Regions from separate parts of the Phenylobacterium sp. GW823-FHT02A09 genome, predicted to be linked through region 1. Evidence: predicted binding sites of a transcription regulator. Region 1 holds the regulator's gene; the other holds the start of a gene.
What was found. The regulator LexA, encoded in region 1, represses DNA repair genes until DNA is damaged. The targets are predictions, from matches to a motif close to ATGTTCNCNANNTGTTCT.
Positions count from the first base shown of each region.

Region 2: AC1Q87_RS10810 (YifB family Mg chelatase-like AAA ATPase) is a predicted target of LexA. The motif match lies at 7,667-7,684, and genes of this name have one in related genera.

Region 1 covers NZ_JBXAJZ010000001.1:593,006-604,867, forward strand. The annotation lists gene gltA (citrate synthase) at 1-731, opposite strand, end outside; gene gltX (glutamate--tRNA ligase) at 789-2,201, opposite strand; gene AC1Q87_RS03095 (ComEC/Rec2 family competence protein) at 2,323-4,365, shown strand; gene lexA (transcriptional repressor LexA) at 4,371-5,066, opposite strand; gene trpC (indole-3-glycerol phosphate synthase TrpC) at 5,199-5,987, opposite strand; gene trpD (anthranilate phosphoribosyltransferase) at 5,984-6,997, opposite strand; gene AC1Q87_RS03115 (anthranilate synthase component II) at 7,001-7,591, opposite strand; gene AC1Q87_RS03120 (hypothetical protein) at 7,669-7,869, shown strand; gene trpE (anthranilate synthase component I) at 7,866-9,398, opposite strand; gene AC1Q87_RS03130 (peptidylprolyl isomerase) at 9,395-11,326, opposite strand; gene tpiA (triose-phosphate isomerase) at 11,462-11,862, shown strand, end outside.
Region 2 covers NZ_JBXAJZ010000002.1:723,883-735,744, reverse strand. The annotation lists gene AC1Q87_RS10855 (AmpG family muropeptide MFS transporter) at 1-144, opposite strand, end outside; gene AC1Q87_RS10850 (response regulator) at 185-1,687, opposite strand; gene AC1Q87_RS10845 (helix-turn-helix domain-containing protein) at 1,750-2,130, opposite strand; partial or broken gene AC1Q87_RS10840 (response regulator transcription factor) at 2,232-2,420, shown strand; gene AC1Q87_RS10835 (hypothetical protein) at 2,518-2,937, shown strand; gene AC1Q87_RS10830 (hypothetical protein) at 3,132-3,482, shown strand; gene AC1Q87_RS10825 (hypothetical protein) at 3,574-3,999, shown strand; gene AC1Q87_RS10820 (universal stress protein) at 3,977-4,405, opposite strand; gene AC1Q87_RS10815 (MFS transporter) at 4,460-5,968, opposite strand; gene AC1Q87_RS10810 (YifB family Mg chelatase-like AAA ATPase) at 6,082-7,605, opposite strand; gene gshB (glutathione synthase) at 7,738-8,685, opposite strand; gene AC1Q87_RS10800 (transglutaminase family protein) at 8,856-9,671, opposite strand; gene AC1Q87_RS10795 (YraN family protein) at 9,683-10,057, opposite strand; gene rsmI (16S rRNA (cytidine(1402)-2'-O)-methyltransferase) at 10,054-10,920, opposite strand; gene hemW (radical SAM family heme chaperone HemW) at 10,947-11,862, opposite strand, start outside.

The sequences.
Region 1 (11,862 bases):
GACGAACCGGCCAGGCGGACGGTCGAGGTCGAGGCGTTCTGTTCGTGGTCCGCATGCAGGATGAAGATGCGGTCCATGGCGCGGGTCAGCACCGGATTCGGCTTCCAGTCCTCGGCCGGGACCGAGAAGCACATGCGCAGGAAGTTCTCCGAGTAGGACAGGTCGTTGCGCGGATGCACGAACGGCTGGCCCTTGAAGTACTTGAAGGCGCGCGCGGCGATCGTCGGCATCTTGGCGATGAGCCGATGCGACGAGATCATCCGCTGTTCCGGATCATCGATGTTGGTGCTGTCGTGATAGAAGGCCGAGAGAGCGCCGACGGCGCCGACCATGATGGCCATCGGGTGGGCGTCGCGACGGAAGCCCATGAAGAACCTATCGAACTGCTCGTGCAGCATCGTGTGATAGGTGATGTTGTGCTCGAAGGTCTCGAACTCCTTGGCGTTCGGCAGGTCGCCGTTCAGCAGGAGGTAGCAGACTTCGAGGAAGCTCGACTTCTCGGCCAGCTGATCGATCGGGTAACCGCGATGCAGCAGCACGCCCTTGTCGCCGTCGATGAAGGTGATCTTGCTTTCGCAGCTCGCCGTCGACGTGAAGCCCGGGTCGTAAGTGAAGACGTCGGCCTCGGCGTAGAGTTTTCGGATATCCACGACGGCGGGGCCGTCCGTGCCCTTGAGGATCGGCAGCTCGACCGACTTGCCGTCGAAACTCACCTTAGCCGTATCGCCCATGCCATTCCTTCCGTCTTGCAGGAGTTAAACGCCCGTTTCAGGGTGCCTTATAGCGCCTTATGCGGACTGTGAAAGCGCGTCGTCGAGGCGCCCCAAACTTTCCGGTTTTCCAAGGCTCACAAGGGCTCCGGCCAGATCAGGAGCCGGGGACCCTCCAGAGAGGACGCCACGTAAGGCTGGGCCGAACTTGCCCATGCCCACGCCCTCGGATTCGGCGAAGCCGCGAAGCGCCGCTTCGAGCGCCGGAACCGTCCAATCGGCTTGGCCGTCGAGGTGCTCGCGCAGGCGGCTCAGCCGCGCGCGGGTCTCGTCGGTCAGCAGGCCCTTGGCCTTTTCCGGAAGTTCCAGCGGACGGCGCTTGAGAGCGAAGACCGTCGCGTCGGCCAGTTCCGGCATCGTCTTGGCGCCGTCGCGCACCAGCGGCACGGTGCGCTCGATGATCGCCTCGTCGCCGTCGTGCAGCGGGAAGTCGCGGCTCTTGTGGATGCCGACGACCAGCTTGGCCAGCCGGGCCGGTTCGGCCTGACGGATATAGTGGTTGTTCAGGTGGTTCAGCTTGTCCCAGTCGAGGCGGGCGGGGGCGCCGACCACGTCCTTGACGTCGAACCAGCTGATCGCCTGCTCGTCGGAGAAGATCTCGTCGTCGCCATGGCCCCAGCCGAGCTTGGCCAGGTAGTTGCGCATGGCTTCGGGCAGGTAGCCCATGTCGTCGAATTCGCTGACCGCCTGCGCCCCGTGGCGCTTGGACAGCTTGGTTCCGTCCGGGCCGTGGATCAGCGGCAGGTGCGCCCAGACCGGAACTTCCCAGCCCATCGCCTGGTAGATCAGAGTCTGACGGGCGGCGTTGTTCAGATGGTCGTCGCCGCGGATCACATGGGTGATGCCCATGTCATGATCGTCGACCACGACGGCGAGGTTGTAGGTCGGCGTGCCGTCCGAGCGCAGCAGGATCAGGTCGTCCAGGGTCTTGTTCTGGAACGTGACCTGGCCCTTCACCTCGTCGGCGATCACGGTCTCGCCTTCGAGCGGGCTCTTCAAGCGCACGACGTAGGGCTGGGCCTCGTCGTAGTTGCCGGCGTCGGTGCGGTCGCGCCACGGCGAGCGGATCACGCGGCCCTCGGCGCGCGCAGCTTCGCGCTCGATCTCAAGCTCCGCGGGGGTCATGTAGCAGCGGTAGGCGCCGCCACGGGCCAGCATCTCGGCCACGACTTCGCGGTGGCGATCGGCGCGCGCGAACTGGAACACCGGCGCGGCGTCGGGCTTCAGCCCCAGCCAGTCGAGGCCGTCGAAAATGACCTTCACCGCGGCTTCGGTCGAACGCTCGCGGTCGGTGTCCTCGATGCGCAGCAGGAACTGGCCGCCGGTGTGCTTTGCATAAAGCCAGTTGAAAAGCGCCGTCCGGGCCGTGCCAATGTGCATGGAGCCGGTGGGCGAGGGGGCGATCCGGGTGACGACGGGACGGTCGGACATCGAGATTGAAGCTATGTCTGCAGCAGGCGCGCCTGACGTGCGCGCGGCGCCTCTTAACACGCCCTTTTCGCCACGTCCTAGCCTTCGCCGCATCGCAACATGGTTTGTCGATCAAGCCTCCGTGCAACCGATCAGTCTCTGGACGCCCGTCGCGTTCGGCGCCGGGGCCGCAATCAATCTGGCGCTCCCATCCGAACCGCTGGCGTTGGTGGCCTATGGGCTGCTGGCGGCGGCCGCGCTGATCCTGGCGGGCGTATCGCGCCTGACGCTCGGCCGGCCGGCGGTCGTGCTGCTCGTACTGACGGCGTTCGCGCTGGGCGGATTCGCCGCGGCCAAGCTTCGCACCCAAGCGGTTCGGGCGCCGATCGCGCCGGCTGGAGGCGGTGTGCGGCTGATCGAGGGATTCGTCGTCGATGTGGCGAGCCCGGGCCAGGGCGGGCCGCGGCTGCTCATCGCGCCGATCCGTATCAGCGGCCTGGCGCCGGAGGAAACGCCGATCCGGATTCGCGTGACGTTGCGCGACGACGATATTCTGCCGGCGCCTGGCTCCGCGATCTCGCTGAAGGGCATGGTCAATGCGCCGCCGCCGCCCGCCAGCCCCGGGTCCTACGACTTCGCCCGCGACGCGTTCTTCGACGGCGTCGGCGGCGTCGGATTTGCGCTGACGTCGGTCGAGCCGATCGCCGCAGCGCCGCCGCCGTGGCGTCTCGCCTTGGAGATGAAGGTCAACGCGATCCGCTGGGCGCTGGCCCAGCGGATCGTCGAGGAGATGGGCGTCGAGAGCGGCGGCCTGGCGGCGGCGATGATCAGCGGTCACGAGGCATTCGTGCCGAAGGAGCAGGTCGAGGATCTGCGCGCATCGGGCCTGGCGCACATCATCTCGATCTCGGGCCTGCACATGGCGATCGTCGGCGGCTTCACTTTCGCGGCGGTGCGTCTGGGAATCGCGGCCTGGCCGTGGGCTGCGTTGCGCGTGTCGTCCAAGAAGGTGGCGGCGGCCGCGGGCCTGTCCGCCGTCACGCTCTATCTGGTGATCTCCGGCGCGCCGGCGCCGGCCGAGCGGGCGGCGATCACCGCCGGCGCGGCGTTCCTGGCGATCCTCGTCGATCGACGCGCGATCAGCCTGCACACCCTGGCGATCGCCGCCCTGGTGATCATGGCGCTGCAGCCTGAAGCGGTGGCCGCCCCGGGCTTTCAGATGTCGTTCGCGGCGACGGCCGCGCTCGTCGCGCTGGCCGAGGCCTGGCCAAGGCCGCCGACCGAAATCAACACGCCCTGGCCGATCCGCGTGGTGCAGGCGCTCGGCGTGTGGACCGCGGCCAGCATCGGCGCGAGCTTCGTGGCGGGATTGGCGACCGGGCCGTTCGCCATGCAGCACTTCAACCGGGTCTCGACTTTCGGCCTGGTCGCCAACCTGCTGACCGCGCCGATCACCTCGTTCCTGATGATGCCTGCCCTGGCGATCGGGGCGGTGCTCGCGCCGCTGGGATTGGGCGGCCTCCCTCTGGCGGCGGCCGGCCTGGCCATCGACACCATGAACATGATCGCTTCGTGGGTCGCGGGGATGCCCGGCAGCCAGCGGATCTTCGCGAGCGCGCCGGCCTGGACCCTGCCGGCGGCGTTCGTCGGGGTGCTGTGGCTATGTCTGTGGAAGGGGCCGTTGCGCTGGTTGGGGCTGCCGCTGGCGCTGGCCGTATGGCTCTGTCCGCGGCCGCCTGCGCCGGACGCGTGGATCTCCGCCGATGGTTCGGCGGTCGCCGTGAGGCGTGGCGACGAGGCGGTGTTGCTACGTCCCGACGCCAAGCTGTTCGCCGCCGAACTCTGGTCGCGGCGGCGGGGTCTGACGGTGGCGGACGCCGACGCTCGCGATGGCGGCTATGACTGCGACCGCTGGTCCTGCGCGCCGCTGCAGGCGAGCAAGGACGCGCGCATCGCTGCGATCTTCACGCGCCGGGCCTCGACGATCGAAAAGAAGCAGCCGTTGTTCTGCCAGTGGGCTGAGATCGTCGTTATCCGCGGTCAGGCGCCGCCCTGTCCGAAGGCGCTCACCCTCACCGACGCCGACTTCCAACGCGGAGGATCGGCCGAACTCTATCGGACGGCCGATGGCTGGCGGATCGTCTGGGCGCAGGACCTGCGCGGCCAGCGGCCCTGGAGCCGCTGACGCCGTCAGTGGTAGCGGCGAATCAGGCCGACGAGACGGCCCTGCACCTGCACCTGATCGGGACCGAAGATGCGGGTCTCGTAGGCCGGGTTCGAGGCCTCCAGGGCGATCGACGCGCCCTTCTTGCGCAGGCGCTTGAGGGTGGCTTCCTCGCCCATCACCAGGGCGACGACGATGTCGCCGGAATTGGCGGTGTCGGTCTTGCGGATCACCACATAGTCGCCGTCGAGGATGCCGGCGTTGATCATCGAGTCGCCGGCGATCTCGAGCACGAAGTGCTCGCCGGCGCCGAGGATGGTCTCCGGCACCGGGATCCGGTCGCGTTCCTGCTGGATCGCCTCGATCGGCGTACCGGCGGCGATGCGGCCGAGGATCGGCAGTTCGCGGGTGTCGTTGGCGATCGGCATCACCGGAGCGTCGCCGGCGCCTTCGACCAACTGCGGCTTGAACGGCGAGCGGCCCTTGGGCGGGGCCGCGGTGGTCGCCTGCTGCGGCAGCTTGACGACTTCGAGCGCGCGGGCCCGGTGCGGCAGGCGGCGCAGGAAGCCGCGCTCCTCGAGCGCCGTGATCAGCCGGTGAATGCCCGACTTGGAGGCCAGGTCCAGCGCCTCCTTCATCTCGTCGAAGGACGGCGAGACCCCGGTTTCCTTGATCCGCTCATGGATAAACATGAGAAGTTCGTGTTGCTTACGGGTGAGCATGGCTGTCGAGCCCTTGAGAACAAAGCGCTAACGTCACGAATGTTCTCTAGGTGTTCTGGGTTAATGTCAAGTTACCGTGGAGCCTTTGAAAAGCTAGGCTTTTTCGATCGCTTGAAGGGGCCGGAGCCCGACTCAGCCGAGCAGGGCGCGGGTCGCTGCGGCGACGTCGGCCTGCCGCATGAGGCTTTCGCCGACCAGCATCGCGCTCGCGCCGCAGCGTTCCAGCCGGGTGACGTCCAGTGGCGTGAAGATGCCGCTCTCAGTGACCAGCAGGGCGTTGTCGGGCGTGGCGTCGGCCAGCCGCTCGGTGATGGCGAGATCGGTCTCGAAGGTGCGCAGATTGCGGTTGTTCACGCCGACCAGGGTCGCGCCGAGCTTGCCGGCGCGGACCATCTCGTCCTCGTCGTGGACCTCGACCAGCGCGTCCATGCCCAGGCGGGCGGCTTCCGACATCAGGTCGGCGGCGAGCGCGTCGTCGACCATGGCCATGATCACCAGGATCGCGTCGGCGCCCAAGCCGCGGGCCTCGACGACCTGCCAGGGATCGACCAGGAATTCCTTGCGCAGGGCGGGCAGGGCGACAGCGTCGCGCGCGGCGGCCAGGAACGCGTCCGCGCCCTGGAAGCTCGGTCCGTCGGTCAGCACCGACAGGCAGGCCGCGCCGCCGGCCTCGTAGGCCTTGGCCAGCGCCGGCGGATCGAAGTCCTCGCGGATCAGGCCCTTGGACGGCGAGGCCTTCTTGATCTCGGCGATCAGCGCCAGCTTGCCGGGCGAGTGGGCGCGCTCGAGCGCGGCGCGGAAGCCGCGCGGCGCAGAGGCGGCCTGGGCGGCGGCTTCGAGGTCGGCCAGGGTCCGCTGGGCTTTCCGCTCGGCGACTTCCTCGCGCTTGTAGGCGGCGATCTTGTCGAGGATGTCGCTCATGGCGCGGTCACCTCGACCAGCTTGTCCAAGGCGGCCTTGGCGCGGCCGTCGTCGATGATCTGGCCGGCCAGTTCGACGCCTTCGCGCAGCGTCTCGACCTGTTCGCCGACCAGAAAGGCGGCGGCGGCGTTCAGCAGCACGATGTTGCGATATGCGCCCTGGGCGCCGTCCAGCAGTTCGCGCAGGGCGACGGCGTTGTGAGCCGGCGCGCCGCCGGTCAGGTCGGCCAGCGCCGAACGCGGCAGGCCGACGGCCTCCGGGGTGATCGTGAACAGCCGCACTTGGCCGTCGCGATATTCAGCGACGCTGGTCTCGCCCGTGGTGGTCATCTCGTCGAGACCGCCGCCGTGCACGACCCAGGCCCGTTCGGCGCCGAGCGCGCCGAGCACGCGGGCCAGCGGCTCGACCCAGCGATCGGCGAACACGCCCATGACTTGGCGCTGGGCGTTGGCCGGATTGGTCAGCGGGCCCAGCAGGTTGAAGATGGTGCGGAAGCCCAGGTCGGTGCGGATCGGGGCCACGTGGCGCATGGCGCTGTGGTGGGCCGGGGCGAAGAAGAACGCGACATTGGCCTCGTCCAGGGCGCGCAGCTGCTGTTCGGCGGTGGCGGCCAGATTGACGCCCAGCTCGGTCAGCACGTCGGCGGCGCCCGAGCGCGAGGACACCGCGCGGTTGCCGTGCTTGGCGATCTTCAGGCCGCCGCCGGCGCAGACGAAGGCGACGGCGGTGGAGACGTTCAGGGTGTGCAGGCCGTCACCGCCGGTGCCGCAGACGTCCATCACCTGGAACGGATGGTCCAGGGTGACGGCGGCCTTGCGCATGGCGCGGGCGCAGGCGGTGATCTCGCCGGTGGTCTCGCCGCGCATGCGCATGGCGGTGACGGCGGCGGCGACCTGGGCCGGGGTCGGCTCGCCGCGCAGGCAGGCGGCGAAGAACTCGCCGGCGTCGTCTTCGGTCAGGGTCCCGCCATCCGCGAGGCGGCCCAGGAGCGGCTTGAAGGCGTCGGACATGTCTTAGGCGTCGACCAGGGGCGGGACGCCCGCGAGCTTGAGGAAGTTGGCCAGCATGGCGTGGCCGCCTTCGGTGGCGATGGATTCGGGGTGGAACTGCACGCCGTGCACCGGCTTGGTCTTGTGCTGGAAGCCCATGACCTCGCCGTCGTCGGTCCAGGCGGTCACCTCCAGCACGTCCGGCATGGTCGACGGTTCGACCGACAGGCTGTGATAGCGGGTCGCGGTGACCGGGTTCGGCAGGCCGGCGAAGAGCCCCTTGCCGGTGTGTTCGATCTGGCTGGTCTTGCCGTGCATGATCGCCTTGGCGCGCACCACCTGGCCGCCGTAGGCTTGGCCGATCGACTGATGGCCGAGGCAGACGCCCAGGATCGGCAGGTCGTCGGGCGCTGCGGCCAGCAGGTCCAGGCAGATGCCCGCCTCGTTGGGGGTGCAGGGGCCCGGCGAGAGCAGGACGCCTTGCGGCTTCAGGCCCAGCGCCTCTTCGACGCTCAGCGCGTCGTTGCGGTAGACGAGCGTCTCAGCCCCCAGCTCGTTCAGATAGTGAACGAGGTTGTAGGTGAAGCTGTCGTAGTTATCGATCACCAAGATCATAAGGGTTCTCTAGGCTTGGCCCGCTCCAACGCCAAGCCCCGATTGCCTGGGCCGCATGTTGGCGGGATGCTGTGTCCATGACGCCTGCCGATTCCGCCCTCGACCCGAACCAGATGGCCTATGCGCGCAGCTTGCTGCAGGCCCCGGTCCAGCGCGAGCGGGCCTGGCCGGCCCTGGGCGCTGCGGCGTTCGCGGCTGTGGCGGCGCTGGCGCTCGCCGCGGCCATGATCACCGCCCCGCCCGTGACGACCACCCACGTGGTCGACCGCGCGCATTAGACGAAGCGCCAGGACTCCTCGGCCGCGCGGCGCAGCGCCCGGGCCTTGTGCAGCGTCTCGTCGTACTCGGCGTCAGGATCTGAGTCGGCGACCACGCCGCCGCCAGCCTGGACGTACATCTGGCCGTCCTTGAAGCAGGCCGTGCGCAGCACGATGCAGGTGTCGACCGAGCCGTCGGCGCCGAAGTAGCCGACCGCGCCGGCATAGGCGATGCCGCGCTTTTCCAGCTCCAGCTCGTCGATGATCTCCATCGCCCGCACCTTCGGCGCGCCCGACAGGGTGCCGGCGGGCAAGGCGGCCATCAGCACGTCGATCGGATCCAGTCCCTCGGGCGCGTCGCCCTCGACGTTGGAGACCAGGTGCATGACGTGGCTGTAGCGCTCGACGAAGTACGAGTCGGTGACCCGCACCCGCGGCCCGCGCGAGACCGGCTGCGGCTCGTTGGAGCCCTGGTTCTTGAGCATCGCCACGCGGCCGACGTCGTTGCGGCCGAGGTCGAGCAGCATCAGGTGCTCGGCCCGCTCCTTGGGATCGGCGATCAGCTCGGCCTCGAGCGCGCGGTCCTCCTCAGGCGTGGCGCCGCGCGGGCGGGTCCCGGCGATCGGGCGGATGGTGATCTTGCCGTCGCGCAGCCGCACCAGGATCTCCGGGCTCGAGCCGGCCAGCTGGAAGTCGCCGAAGTTCAGGTAGAACAGGAACGGCGAGGGGTTCATGCGCCGCAGCGAGCGGTAGAGCGCGAACGGGTCGTGCGCGAAGGGCGCGCGGAAGCGGTGGCTGGGCACCACCTGGAAGATGTCGCCGGCCAGGATGTAGTCCTTCGCCCGGGCGACGATGCGGTGATAGTCCTCGCGGCTCACCGGCGTGGTGAAGCGGTCCGGCTCGGGTTGGGCCGCGCCGGTCAGCGGCGGGGCGGCGCCCCGCAGGTCCGCGGCGACCTCGGCCAGCCGGGCCTTGGCGTCTTCGTAGGCGGCCTTGGCGGTGATTTCCGACGGACGGACCGTGGTGACCAGGATGATCTCCTGGGCGATGGCGTCGAAGATCGCGACCATCGAGGGGCGGATCATCAGACCGTCAGGCAGGTCCAGCGGATCGGGATTGATGTTCGGCAGCCGCTCGACCAGCCGGATCATGTCGTAGCCGATGGCCCCGAACACGCCGGCCGACATCGGCGGCAGGCCCTCCGGCAGGTCCAGGCGGGAGCGGGCGACGAGATCGCGCAGCGAATCCAGCGCGCCGCCCGCCTGGGCCTGGAAGCGGCCGGCGGCGATGTCGGGGCCTACGGCGATCTCGGCCTGGTCGCCGCGGCACCTCCAGACGAGGTCGGGCTTCATGGCGATGACCGAGTAGCGGCCGCGATGCGCGCCGCCCTCGACCGACTCGAACAGGAAGGCGTAGGGCCGACCGTGGGCGATCTTCAGATAGGCCGAGACCGGCGTTTCCAGATCGTCGATGAGCCGGGTCCAAACGACCTGCGGCGCGCCCTGAGAGTACTTCGTCTCAAAGTCCGCAAACGCAGGATCGATCGTCACTTCGCCTTCTCCGTCTTGGCCGCCGGTTCAGCGGCCTTTCCCTTTTCGATCGGCGCCAGGCCCAGGGCCGCACGCGCCTTGTCCGGATAGACCTTGGCCTTCACCTCGGCGCGGGCGGCCTTGCGGGCGTCGGCGCCCAGGTCGCGGAACAGCGCCATGGTCAGCTGCGGGCGCACGTCCTCGGAGATCCGGGCCAGGGTCGGGCCGCTCGGGGCGCGGACCGCCGTCAGCTTGCCGACGATCAGGCCGAACTGCGTGCCTTCGGCGGTGAAGACGTCGCCCTGCTTGCCGCTGAACGCCTTGCCGAGCGCATCGCGCGACAGGGCGGTGTTCTGGGCCGCGTTCTGGCGGTCGAGGTTGGTCACGTTGACCACCTTGGCGCCGGCCGAGGCGGCCACCGCGTCCAGGCTCTCGCCCTTGCGCACGCGGGCGGCCAGTTCGTCAGCGCGGGTCTGCATGGACTTGACCAGTTCGCGCATCATCCAGAAGCGGGTCAGCTGCGGCTTGACCTCGGCCAGCGGCGGCAGCGCCTTGGGGATGATCCGGTCGACACGGACGGCGAAGTACTGGCCTTCGCCGGCGTCCTGGACCTCGCTCTCGCCGCCGGCCGGGAGGCTGTAGGCGAGTTCAAGCATCTTCGGGGTCACGCCGGCGACCGGCTGGCCCTGCTGGCCCTGGCCCTGCTGGGTCACCGGACCGATGGTGAAGGTCGGCACGCCGGCCTTCTTGGCGGCTTCCACCAGGTTGGCGCCGTCGGCGCGCGCATCCTCATAGGCCTGGCTGAGCGCGTAGACCTTCTCGGCGGCGGCGTCCTTACGGACCTCGGCTTCGATCTGCGGGCGAACCTGATCGATCGTCACGACCTGGCCGGGGGTGATGGCGGCCACCTTGACCACGGCCATGCCCAGGTCGCCCTGGATGACCGAGACCTGGCCGCTGTTGAGGGCGAAGGCGGCGGCGCCGACGCGCTTGTCGGCGATCGCCGACTGCGGCTTGTCGGCATAGGTGATGGCTTCGACGCCGGTCGACTTGGCGATGACGGCGGGATCCTCGCCCTTGGTCAGGCGCGCGGCGATCGCCTGGGCGGCGGCGGCGTCCTTGGCCGGGATCTGGATGAGGGTGCGGGTTTCGGGACGCGACAGCGTGTCCTTGCGGAAATCGAAGCGCTTCTGGACCTCAGCCGGGTCGACCTTGACCTCGCCGACCTGGGCCGGGGTGAAGGCCACGACGGTCAGGACCCGGAATTCCGGCAGGGTCATGCGGTCGGCGTTTTCCTTCATGAAGGCCTGCAGCTGGGCGTCGGTCGGCTGAGCCGGCTGCGCGACGCTGCGCGGGTCGATCATGAAGTAGCCGACGTCGCGGGCTTCCAACTCGTAGATGGCGGTCAGCGCGCCGTAGGCCCGCGGCACGCGCAGGCCGTTCACCATCGCGGCGGCGGTGTGGGATTCGGCGATCTGGTCGCGCAGCAGGGTCTCGAAGCGCGCCGGGGTCAGGCCGTTCTCGTTCAGGCGCTGCTGGTAGAGCGCCTTGTCGAAGGCGCCGGAGACCTGGTCGAAGAACGCCGGGATCTTGCGCAGCTCCGATTCCATCAGCCGGTCGGACGGATGGATGCCGATCTTGCGCAGCATTTCGCCGAACGACTCGCGGGTGGCGATCTCGTCCATCAGCCGCCGGTCGAGACCGGCCTCGACCGCCTCCTCGATGGTGATCGGGCGCTTGGTCTGTTCTTCGGCGCCCTTGCGGAAGTTGTCGAACTCGCGGCGGAAGTCAGGGCCGGAGACGTGCCGGGAGCCCGCCTTCACGACATCGTTGGTGTAGTTGCCCTGGAAGGCGTCGTTGACGCCGAAGATCGCGAAGCTGACGACCAGCAGGCCGATCAGCACGGCGGCGACCCAGGATTTGGCGAATTGTCGGGTGGCGGACAGCATTTGACCCTACCGGAGCCCCTTCGGCGCGAATGTGGAACGGCGGGTATAGTGGAGGCCGCTTCCCCCCCGCAAGCACGTGACAGAAGAAGCTGCATAGCTTAACGGCCCTGCGACCCACGAAATGCGAGGCAAGACATGACTTCTCCGACCCCATTGATCGCCGGCAACTGGAAGATGAACGGGGTCGCCGCGTCGCTGGCGGAGGCCGAGGCGGTCGCCGCTGGGATCGAAAACAGCAAGGCGCGCGTGGCGATTTGCCCGCCTGCGACGCTGGTCGCACGGGCGGCTGCGGCGCTGGAAGGCGGTAAGCTGCTGGTCGGCGGCCAGGACTGCCGTGCTGAAGCGTCGGGCGCCTTCACCGGCGACGTCGCCGCGGAAATGCTGGTCGATGCGGGCGCCAGCCTGGTGATCCTCGGCCACTCCGAGCGTCGCGCCGGCTATGGCGAGACCGACGACGTGGTCGCGTCCAAGGTGGGCGCGGCCCTGCGCGCCGGCCTCGAGCCGATCGTCTGCGTCGGCGAGACCCTGGCCGAACG
Region 2 (11,862 bases), on a different contig from region 1:
CAGCAGATTGGGCAGGCCCGAGGCGAAGCCCAGCGAGAGCATGACCAGCGAGCGGCGCTCGAGATAGACGGCCAGGGCCGCGAGCGTGCCGGGCTTCTTGCCGGCATTCTGGGGGGCCTCGCCGGCCTTAGTCTCTGTGGTCATGCAAGGCTTCCCCGAACGACGCCGGGGCGGCCCCTGGACGTCAGCCGACCTTGGCGTGGTCCGGCTGTTGCGTCCAGTCGGGGGCGGCGGTCCAGCGGCCAAGCGCCGCGCGCAGGGCGTCGGGGGTAAGCGGCTTGACCAGGAAGTCGTCCATGCCGGCGGCCAGGCAGGCGTGGCGGTCCTCCTCGAAGGCGTTGGCGGTCAGGGCGACGACCGGCGTGCGCACGCCCATGCCGCGCACCTTGCGGGTGGCTTCCAGCCCCGACATGCCGGGCATGCGCATGTCCATCAGGATCAGGTCGTAGACCCCGACCTTGAGGGCGGCGAGCGCCTCCTCGCCGCCGCCGGCCTGGTCGACGCGGCAGCCTTCGCGCGACAGCAGGGTGCGGGCGAGCAGGGCGTTGATGGGGTTGTCCTCGACCAGCAGGATGCGGGCGCCGGGGGCGACGGCGGGGGCGATGCGGTCGTCCTCCACCGTGCGGGCCGGGTCCTCGTCGCGGCGGGCGGCGAGCACGCGCTCGGCCAGCGAGGCGCGGCGCAGCGGCTTGATCAGATAGCCGGCGAACCCGGCGGCGCGCTGCGCCTCGATGCGGCCGCGCTCGTCCGGGGTCAGCATGACCAGCAGCGAGCGCTTGGCGGGCGGGCGCTCGGGCGCGAGGGCGCGGTCGACCAGCACGACGTCGGCCGGGCGCGTGGCGGCCAGCGCCGACGGCAGGTCGGCGGCGACCAGGGCCTTGCCGCCGGACGCCTCGATCTGGCGGCGGGCGGCCTCGGCGACGATGCGGTTGGCGCTGACGATGGCGACGGTGCGGCGGGCGAGCGGGCGCTCGGCGCGGGCCGGGCGGCGGGGCAGCGGGGCCTCGAACCAGAAGGCGGCGCCGCCGAGGCTGGCGGTCTCGACCCCGACGTCGCCGTCCATGGCGACGGCCAGCTTGCGAGCGATGGCCAGGCCCAGGCCCGCGCCGCCGAGCTGGACGTCGCGCAGCGGATCGGCCTGCTCGAAGGCCTCGAAGATGGTCTCGCGGGCGGACTGGCTGACGCCGGGACCGGAGTCCTCGACGGTGAAGCGCAGGCCCTGCGGCGTTTCGGCGACGCTGAGCAGCACGCCGCCCTGGCTGGTGAACTTGACGGCGTTGCCGGCGAAGTTGAGCAGGATCTGGCGCAGGCGGCCTTCGTCGGCATGGACGGCGCCGATGCCGGCCGGCGCGGCCCAGGCGATCTCCAGGCCCTTCTCCTGAGCGCGCGGGGAGAGCAGCTCGCAGACCGAGCGCAGCAGGCTCTCGACCTCGAAGTCGGCGGGATGCAGCTCGATCTTGTCGGCGCCCAGGCGGGCGAAGTCGAGCACGTCGTTGACCAGGCCGAGCAGGTGCTCGCCGGACTCGCGCAGCGCCGAGACATAGGCGCGCTGTTCGTCGGTGAGGGCGGTGCCTTCCAGCAGGCGGGCCATGCCGAGCACGCCGTTCAGCGGGGTGCGGAACTCGTGGCTGAGCGAGGCGAGCTGCTCGGCGCTGACGCGGGCCTGGCGGGTACGATCGTGGGTCATCGACCCTGGGTTTACCGCACGCGGCTTAACGGGCGGTCAAACGCCGCATTTTCGGGCAGGCGTCAGAGCGCGGCCATTTCCTGGGCCAGGGTCACCAGGGCGGCGCGGGCCGAGGCCTGCGGGATGGCGGCGAAGGCCTCCAGCAGGTCGACCCCGCCGGTCAGGGCCAGGGCCGAGATCACCTCGTCGGCGGCGTCGGCCAGGCCGCCCTCCTCGCCAACCAGCCAGCCGACGCTGGTGTCGAGCGCGGCGGCGATGGCGACCAGCATCGAGCCGGAGACGCGATTGGCCCCGCGTTCGTACTTCTGGATCTGCTGGAACGAGACGCCGACCCGCTCGGACAGCACGCCCTGGCTGATGCCGAGCGACTTGCGGCGAAGGCGCATCCGGGCGCCGATGGCGATGTCGACGGGGTCCGGACCGATGGCGTCGTCGAGGGGCATTTTGTCCTCCCCACTGCTTGGGATATTCTATCTGAGCGTTAAGCCTGCCGCAGCATAACAAGTAGACGGCCGGTAACGCGAGTCGCTAACGTATTCGTCCTATGCGCGCACCGTCTGAGACCGTCCTGGATCCAGTCGAGCTTCTCACTCCGCGAGAGCGCGATTGCCTGCGCCTGGTCGACCGGCACCTCAGTTCCAAGCAGATCGCCCGCGAGTTGGGCATGTCGAAGGCCTCGGTCGACACCTACTGCGACCGCGCCCGCCGCAAGCTGGGAGTCGGCGACCGCTACGCGGCCGCCCGCGCCTTGGCGGACCACGAAATCGCTGTCCCGATCGGATCGGGACACGACGCAATCAGGACAGACGCCGGCGCCGTCTCATGGGCTGATGAAGCCCAGCAAGGAGACAGGGCTGATGGGCGACTGGTTGCGAGAACTGGCGGACGCCAGGGGGTCGGTGGTGGATCTGCACCCCAACCGCGAGACGATGGATCGACGGGCCGCGGTGAGCCGCGCGATGCGGGTGCGCAACGAGGTGGCCGCGTTCGAGCGCCGCTGGCCGGCGCCGCCGAGCCACGAGGACAGCGTCCCGAGCTTTACCTGGAGCCAGCTGGAACGGCAGCTCGCGGATTTGGCGGATTCGCCGATGAAGGCGGCCATGGCCCGCGACCTGATTTCTGGCCTGCGCAAGATGTCGCAATTCAAGCCGCCGGAAATGGTGCTGCGGGAAATCCTCTGCACCAGCTGGGCGCTGCTGGACGAGGGCTTCCAGCCGGACATGGGCTCGGACTATCCGCAGCACGACTAAGCCCGCTCGCGCGGTTGGGGCTGGTGGGCCTCATCGCGATCGTCGCGGCCTTGGCGTTCGGAGCGCTGCTGGCTGGCCTGCACGCGCTCCAGAGCCTGATTTAATCCTATTTCCAAACAGGGCCTTAGCCCTGTTCCCCGACAACTGAACACGCAGAAGGCGCCGGCGTTCGGCCGCGCGCCAGGAGACCCCTCATGCTCAAGCAACGTCGTATGATCGCCGATCAAGTCGCGGCGAGTTTGTTCGAAGCTGAAGCCGCCATCGACGCCGCCCTGGCGAAGACGGCCGGCTTGGCGGGTGTGATGCCGAGCCTGCGCACCGACGCCGGCTTGTCGGCCCTGGTCGGTCAGGGCGCCGTGGAACGCGCCAGCGAGGCGATCGCCCTGCTGGCCCAGGCCCGCCGCGCGATCTGTGAGACCCACAAGGAGCTGGACGTCGCCAAGACCCAGATCGGCCTGGGCGCGGTGATGTACGGCGGGATGGAGAAGCCTCCGGAAGCCTCGGCCCGGACGCGCCACATCATGCAGGTGGCCCCGGCCGCCTAACAGCCGGAGACCCAATCCGGGTTTTCCGGACGTTGCATCCTGCGGCGTAAGCCTCAGTATCGGGGCCCTCAGCCTTGAGGGCCCCTTTTTCGTGCTCAGCTCCCTGCCCGAACAGATCTGGGCCGTCGCCATGTTGGCCGTCTCGACCTACGCCTGGTGGCGCGGCGGCTGGGTCGAGCGGGTGGTGGCGGTGACCAACGTCATGGCCTGGCTGGCGACCATCGCCCTGCAGAACCGCACCAACTGGGTCGATCCGCAGTGGAGCGTGTTCGCGGTCGACGTGGTGTTCCTGGGCGTGCTGCTGGGCCTGGTGGTGCGCTCGCAGCGGACCTGGATCCTGCCGGCGGCGGCGTTCCAGCTGCTGCTGGTGATCACCCACGCGGCGATCATCATCGACGAAGGCGTGCGGGCCCGCGCCTACATCACCGCGCTTATCCTCTGGAGCTATCTGGTGCTGATATCGCTGGCGGTCGGCGCGCACCTGCGCTGGCGGCTCAGCGCGCCACCAGCACGCTGATCCCGGACTCGCGGACGATCCGCTCGGCGTTGGAGCCGAGCAGCCGCGAGACGGCGCTGGGCTGATGCGCGCCGACGATGATCAGGTCGGCGCTGACCGCCTTGGCCTCGGCCAGGACCTCGCCCGACACCGAGCCGACCCGGACCTTGATCGACACCGGCCATTTCGTGCCCGACAGGGTCTGCGCCCACTTCAACAGCTCGGCCTCGTGCAGCGCCTGTTCGTCGGCCTCGAAGGTCTTCGGCAGGTAGGCGTTGTAGCGCGAGGAGCGCGGCGTGCGGACGTTGACCAGGGTGATGCGGGCGTCGGACGCCTCGGCGATCTCGCGCGCGCGGCCCAGCTCGCGCTCGGCGTTGGTCGGGTCCTCGATGTCGACGGTGACCAGGATGTGCGAATAGCCGGGCATCGGCCCCTCCGATTGCTGCGCAGCTAAGACGCGCGAAGCGTCGCTGTGGTTGCATCATGCGGGCGCCTGCCGACGCTTGCGCTGGCGGTCGAGGGCGCGCTGGCGCCATTGCGCCCGGCTTTGCAGCAAGAGATGCCACGGGGAGGCGACGGCCCCTTCCGCGGCGGGCTCGTCGCGCGCACGGCGACGCGACTGCAGCATGGCGGCGAGCATGCTGCGCCGGTCGAGCTCGCCCTCCTCGCGCACCAGGGTCATGCGGTGCAGGGCGTAGACGCCGAGCAGGGCGGAGATCAGGAAGTAGAAATCCCAGTGATGGATGGCGAACTGCATGGCGCCGTCGTAGTGCGGGCCTTCCCACTGCAGGGCCAGCGCCAGGGCGCGCTGGGCGAAGGCGTCGGCGGTGAGCCCGCCGAGGATCGAGGCGCTGCCGGCGGCCGCGGCCGAGACCAGGGCGTTGGCGGCCAGGAACGAGGCCGCCGTGCCCGGCGGCGAGAGCTTCTGGGCGATGGCCCCCGAGGCTAGCGAGACGCCGGACGAGGCGACGCCCATCACCAGGGCCAGCAGGACCAGGTAGATGCTGACGAGCAGCCGGGATTCGATCTGCGAGGCGACCACCAGGGCGGCGACGCCGCCGACGAACAGCGGAGCGGCGACATTGAGCACCGACTTGTTGCTGAACCGGTCGGCCAGCACGCCCCAGCGGCGCAGCGACAGCATGTTGGCGAACTGGCTGATCAGGTTGACCACCATCACGAAGGTCATGCTGAAGCCGAGCTGGCTGAGCAGGAACACGGTGAGGAAGGGCTGGGCGAGGTTCACGGCGAACTGCCAGCTGGCCAGGAAGGCGATCAGGCGGCGGTAGTTGGGATGGCGGAACGGCTCGCGCAGCAGCGGCAGCAGGCGGGCCGGCTCGGGCGGCGGCGGCGGCATCGGCGGCTCGGGCGCGCGCGACAGGCCCCAGGCGCTGGCCAGCTGCGCGAAGAAGGCGAGCACGAACAGGCCGGCGAACACCGCCGGGCGGGCGTCCGCGCCCTCGGGCACGCGGTCGAGGAGCCAGGCGGCCAGCAGCCCGGCGACCACGCCGACGGCCGATCCCAAGCTGGAGCGGCGGCCGTTGAAGCGGCCGCGCTGGTCGTCGGCGATCGCGTCGCGCACCCAGGCGTTCCAGGCGCAGCCGCCGATCGCCCCGGCCCCGGTGTAGAGCGCCACCGCCAACACCAGGCCGGTGCGTGCGGCCGAACCCTGCGCGGCGAAGGCCAGGGCCGCCAGCGTCGCCGGCGCGATCGCCGAGACCAGCGAGGCGACGACGGCGATCGTTCGCCGCCGCCGCAGGCGCTCGATGAGAATGACGCCTGGACCCTGCAGCAGCTGCGACCAGAAGCCGACGGCCGCCAGCACGCCGATCAGCGCGTTGCTAGCCCCCATGCTGAGGGCGAAGGCGGTGAGCAGAACCCCGCGCATCATCACGTCGCAGGTGGTCGAGAACACCACCTCGAGCGTCAGCACCCGGGCGGCACGGGCGCGCTGGGCGTCGTCGAAGGCGGGTTGACGGCTCAGGCGCATGCCGAGGTCCCATCCCGGCGCGGGAAGCGGCCGGGCAGGGCCGAGTATCGGTCAGGCGCCGGGGCGCGCCATCCGGGACATTGCGGAGGCCGGCGGCGCGGACGCCGGGGCTGTCAGGCGCGAACGAGATCGCCGGGCTGGCCGGCGCGGCGATAGATCAGCGCCTCGGCGACGTGGGCGCGGCGCACCGGGCCGGCCCCTTCCAGGTCGGCGATGGTGCGGGCCAGGCGCAGGGTGCGGGTCCAGCCGCGGGCGGTCAGGCCGCCGGCCTCGGCCGCCCGGGCCAGCAGCGTGCGGGCGTCGGGCGCGAGATCGGCGATCTTCTCCAGAAAGTCGCCCTCGGCGCGGGCGTTGAGCGGCGCGCCGTCGGCGCCGGCGCGTTCGGCCTGCAGGGCGCGGGCCTGGGCGACCCGCGCGGCGGCCTCGCGGGTGCCCTCGGCCGGCGAAGGCAGGGCGAGGTCTGCGGCGCTGACCGGCGGCACGTCGACCTGCAGGTCGATGCGGTCGATGAACGGGCCCGAGACCTTCATCTGGTAGTCGGTCTGGCAGCGCGGCGCGCGCCCGCAGGCGCCGCGGCCGGCGCCGCCCATTCCGCACTTGCAGGGGTTCTGGGCGGCGACCAGCTGGAAGCGGGCCGGATAGCGGACGTGGGCGTTGGCGCGGGCGACGACGACCTCGCCGGTCTCCAGCGGCTGGCGCAGGCTGTCGAGCGCCTGGGCCGAGAACTCCGGCAGCTCGTCGAGGAACAGCACGCCGTTGTGGGCCAGGGACACCTCCCCGGGCCTGACCCGCAGACCGCCGCCGGTGAGCGCGGCCATGCTGGCCGAGTGGTGCGGGGTGCGGAACGGCCGGGCGCGGGTCAGTTCGCCCTTGGCGATCAGACCGGCCACCGAATGGACCATCGAGGTTTCGAGCAGCTCGGCCGGCGACAGCGGCGGCAGCAGACCCGGCAGCCGCGCCGCCATCATCGACTTGCCAGAGCCGGGCGGGCCGCAGAACAGCAGGTTATGGCCGCCGGCGGCCGCGATCTCCAAGGCGCGCTTGGCGTTCTCCTGGCCCTTGACGTCGCGCAGGTCGGGGACCCGCTCGCCGTCGAGCATGGCGCCGGGCTTGGGCGGGGCGAGGACCTGGGTTCCGCGGAAGTGGTTGACGACGGCCACCAGCGACGGCGCGGCCAGCACGCGGGTGTCGCCGGCCCAGGCGGCTTCCGGCCCCGAGGCCTCCGGGCAGATCAGCCCGAGCCCCATGCCGCCGGCCGCCACGGCCGCAGGCAGGGCTCCGGCGACGGCGACGATGCGGCCGTCGAGCGAGAGCTCGCCGATCGCGGCCCACTCAGTCAGGGCGTCGGGCGGCAGCACTCCCATCGAGGCCATCACCGCCAGGGCGATCGGCAGGTCGTAGTGGCTGCCCTCCTTGGGCAGGTCGGCGGGGGCCAGATTGACGATGATCCGGCGGCTGGGCATGGCCAGGCCGAGGCCGGCGAAGGCGGCGCGGACCCGCTCGCGGCTTTCGGCGACGGCCTTGTCGCCGAGCCCGACCAGCATGAACTTCACCTCGCCGGTGGTCAGCTGGACCTCGACGTCGACGCGCCGGGCCTCGACGCCCTGAAAGGCTACGGTGACGACACGGGAAGCCATGCCAACCCCTAGAAATGGCTCAACTTATCCACAAGCCCAGCACGCCGCGCGGGCCGGATCAAGAACAAAAGTCGAACTTTTCAGGAAGATGAGACGATTCCGCGACTTATGCGTGTCTCTTGGAGTTGCAACCTAAGCCGTTGTGCGGGCGGCTTCAATAGCGTCCCAAAGAATCGCCGTCGCATTGACGCCCGTGAACCGCTCCAGCGCCCGCGCGCCGGTCGGCGAGGTGACGTTGATTTCGGTCAGGTAGTCGCCGATCACGTCGATACCTACGAACATTAGCCCGCGGCGCTTCAGCTCCGGGCCGATGATCTCGCAGAGCTCGCGGTCGCGGGCGGTCAACTCGACCGCCTCGGCGCGGCCGCCGACGGCGAGGTTGGAGCGAATCTGGCCGGCGTCGGGCACGCGGTTGATCGCCCCGACCGGCGCGCCGTCGACCAGCAGGATGCGCTTGTCGCCCTTGCTGACCGCGGGGATGAATTTCTGGGCGATGACCGGCTCGCGGCCGATCATCCGGTGCAGGTCGAGCATGGCGTCGAGATTGGGGTCGTCGGCCAGCAGCCGCGCCACGCCCGAGCCGCCGCCGCCGTAGAGCGGCTTGAGCACGATGTCGCCGTGCTTGGCGCGGAAGGCGTAGATCGCCTCGACGTCGGAGGTGATCAGGGTCGGCGGCTGCACGCCGGGGAAGCCGGTGACGAACAGCTTTTCGGGGGCGTTGCGGACCTCGGTCGGGTTGTTCACCACCAGGGTCTTGGGGTGGATCACGTCGAGGAAGTGGGTCGAGGTGATGTAGGCCATGTCGAACGGCGGATCCTGGCGCAGCAGCACGACGTCGAAGTCGGACAGTTCGACCAGCTCCCAGTCGCCGAACTTGGCGTGGTCGCCCTTGACGTCCTGGACGGTGACCGGGCGGCCGCGGGCGAACACCCGGCCTTCTTCCAGCACCAGCCGCTCGGGCGTGTAGACGAACAGCGAATGACCGCGAGCCTGGGCCGTCAGCATCATCAGGAAGGTCGTATCGCCTTCGATCTTGATGGCCTCGAGCGGGTCCATCTGGACGGCGACCTTCAACGACATGGCAGGCTCCTGAACGGCGAAGGTGTCTGAGATAGGCCGGGAGGGCGGCGAGCGCCAGCGCGGGATGACGCCGACGCCAGGTTCGTCATGACCGGGCCGGCAGGTCCCGGCCATCCACAAGCGCCGAGCCGAGCGCATACGCGGCCGGGGATAGCGAACAAGGGGGCGGGCTAGTTCAGCCGCAGGCGGACGCGTTCGCGTTGGGCGCGGGCGGCCAGGGCCGCGCCGCCGTCGAGGGTGCTGGCGTGGGCCAGGGCCTCCAGCGCGCCGGCCAGGGCGCCTTGGCCCTCGCGGGCGGCGGCGACGTCCAGCCAGGGGCGGTGGTCGAGCGGGTCGAGCAGGGCGCGGCGCAGGGCGGCGCGCTCGGCGCGGCCGAAGTCGCCGGCCGCGGTGGCGCGGGCGAAGACGTTGTTCTGCAGCCGGATCAGCACGGCGCGGTCGCTGGCCGGGGCCATCAGCCGGTCGAGGCGGTCGGCGACGTTGGGGGTCAGGCCCGCATGCAGGGCGCGGCGCGTGAGCTCGGAGGGCAGCACCACGCGGCCCTCGCTGAACGGATCGAGCGCCAGCGGCCCCTCGACGGTCTCGATGCGCAGCAGGAAGTGGCCGGGGAAGTCGACGCCCTGGACCGACAGCCCGCACTTGCGCGCCACGTGCAGGTAGAAGACCCCCAGCGCCACCGGCAGGCCGCGACGGCGCTCGGCCACCGCCACCACGCAGGCGTTGTCGGGATGATCGTAGGTCAGGAGGTCGCCGGTCAGGCCGAGATCGCCGGCCAGGGTCTCGGCCAGGGCCTCCTCGGGGCTTTCGTTGCGCAGCCGCGCCGAGAGCCGCTCGACCCCCAGCTTGGCGAGGTCGAGGGCCGGCCGCGGATCGCGGGCGGGATCCTCGTGCACGGCGCAGGCGACCGCGGCGTCGAGCAGCGGAAAGCTCTCGTCCGGCGCCTGACCGGCCTCGCGCAGTACGTTTTCGGCGTCCTCTTGGGTCATCGCGCTCGGAGTTATGCGCCCTTCCAGGCGTCAGGACTGTGAACAGGCAGCCGTCCAGGCGCCAGGGCGATCAGATCGAGCCGAACGGCCAGGTTTTGCAAGCTCGGCCGGCGTGCGGCGATTGCGCGCCCCGCCCGCCGCAGGCGCTCGCGCTGGGTCTCCGACACCGCCTCGAGGGCGGCGTCTAGCGTTGTGCGCTGCTTGACCTCGACCACCGCCAGCACCTGGCCGCGTTGGGCCAGCAGGTCGATTTCGCCCTGCGGCGTGCGCAGCCGGAAGCCGAGGATGCGGTAGCCCTTGGCCATCAGCCACAGCGCCGCCCAGGCCTCCGCCCGGCGTCCGGCGGTCCGGGCCGCCGCCCCGCGCGCCTGGCGGACCTGGTTCACTTCTGCTTGAGCTCCATGGCCCGGCGGTAAAGATCGCGGCGCGGCAGGCCGAGCGCCTTGGCGACTTCGGCGGCGGCGTCGGCCGGTTTCAGGCGGGTGAGGGCGTCGGCCAGGGCGGTGTCGGCGTCGGCGGCGGTGGCCGCCTCCTCACGGCCGGGGCCGACCAGGATCACGAGTTCGCCCTTGGGGAAGTCCATCTTCGGGTCGGCGGCCAGCACGTCCAGCGGCGCGCGGGTGACGGTCTCGTAGAGCTTGGTCAGCTCCCGCCCGACGGCCGCTTCGCGCGGGCCGAACACCGCGGCCATGTCGGCGAGGCTGGAGGCCAGGCGCGAGCCGCCCTCGAAGAACACCAGGGTGGCGCGGATGCCGGCCAGCTCTTCGAAGAACGCCTTGCGACCGGCGCTCTTGGGCGGCGGGAAGCCGGCGAACAGGAAGCGGTCGGTGGGCAGGCCGGCGACCGCCAGCCCGGCCAGCAGGGCCGAGGCGCCGGGGATCGGGTGGACCGCCGAGCCCTGGGCCACCGCCTCGCGCACCAGCCGGAAGCCGGGGTCGGAGACCAGCGGGGTGCCGGCGTCGGAGATCTGGGCGACGCGGCCGCCCTCAGCCAGCAGCGCAAGGGCCTTGGGGCCGCTGCGTTCGGCCGAGTGTTCGTCGTAGCGCTCGACCTTCTTGGAGAGGCCGTAGGCGCTCAGCAGCTTGGCGGCGACGCGGGTGTCCTCGGCCAGCACCAGGTCGCAGCCGGCCAGCACGTCGAGGGCGCGCAGGGTGATGTCGCGCAGGTTCCCGATCGGGGTGGCGACCACGTAGAGCCCCGGATCGAGCGGGGCTTCGGACAGGGCCGGCGGGGGAGGATGACGCGACATGGGGGCAAGGCTTCGCCGGTTATGGCTCAGGTCGCAAGCCTGGAGGTGACATGGTCGAGCAGCAGGCGGCCCTGCGGTGTGGCGCGCAGGCGCTCGCGGTCGGGGGCGATGAGGCCGGCGGCGACCAGGTCGGCGACCTTCGCGTGGTCGGGCGTCAGGCCCAGAGCGGCGACGTCGGCGAAGTCCAGGCCCTCCGTGATCCGCAGGCCGGCGAGCAGGCGTTCCTCGGCCGCCTCGACGGGGCTGAGCGGCTCGCGCCCGTCCGGCGTGCGGCCCGCCGCGACGGCGGCGATGTAGTCGGCGGGCCGGGCCGCAGCGAAGGTGGCGGTGCGCACGCCGTCCAGGGTCAGGCGGCCGTGGGCGCCGGGGCCGGCCCCGACATAGTCCTGGCCGGTCCAGTAGACGAGATTGTGACGCGAGCGGGCGGCCTCGCCGCGGGCGTGGTTGGAGACCTCGTAGGCCGTGAAGCCCGCCGCCTCGAGCACGGCCTGGGTGGTCTCGTAGAGCTGGGCGGCGGTCTCGTCGCCGGGCGGGACCAGGGTTCCGCGGCGCACGGCGCGGTCGAAGGCGGTGCCGGCCTCGATGGTCAGCTGGTAGGGCGAGACGTGCTCGGCCCCGAGGTCGAGGACCGCGCGCAGTTCGTCGGCCCAGGCCTGCGGCGTCTGGCCGGGGCGGGCGTAGATCAGGTCGACCGACAGCCGCGGGAAGGTGGCGGCGGCGACCTGCGCGGCGCGGCGGGCCTCGGCGGCGTCGTGATTGCGGCCGAGCAGGGCGAGGCTGGCGTCGTCCAGCGCCTGCAGGCCCAGCGACAGGCGGTCGACCCCGGCGGCGGCGAAGGCGGCGAAGCGGTCGGTCTCGGCGTCGGTGGGATTGGCCTCCAGCGTCACCTCGACGGCGCCGGTCGGCGTCCACAGCCGGCGGGCCAGCGCGATCAGCTCGCCG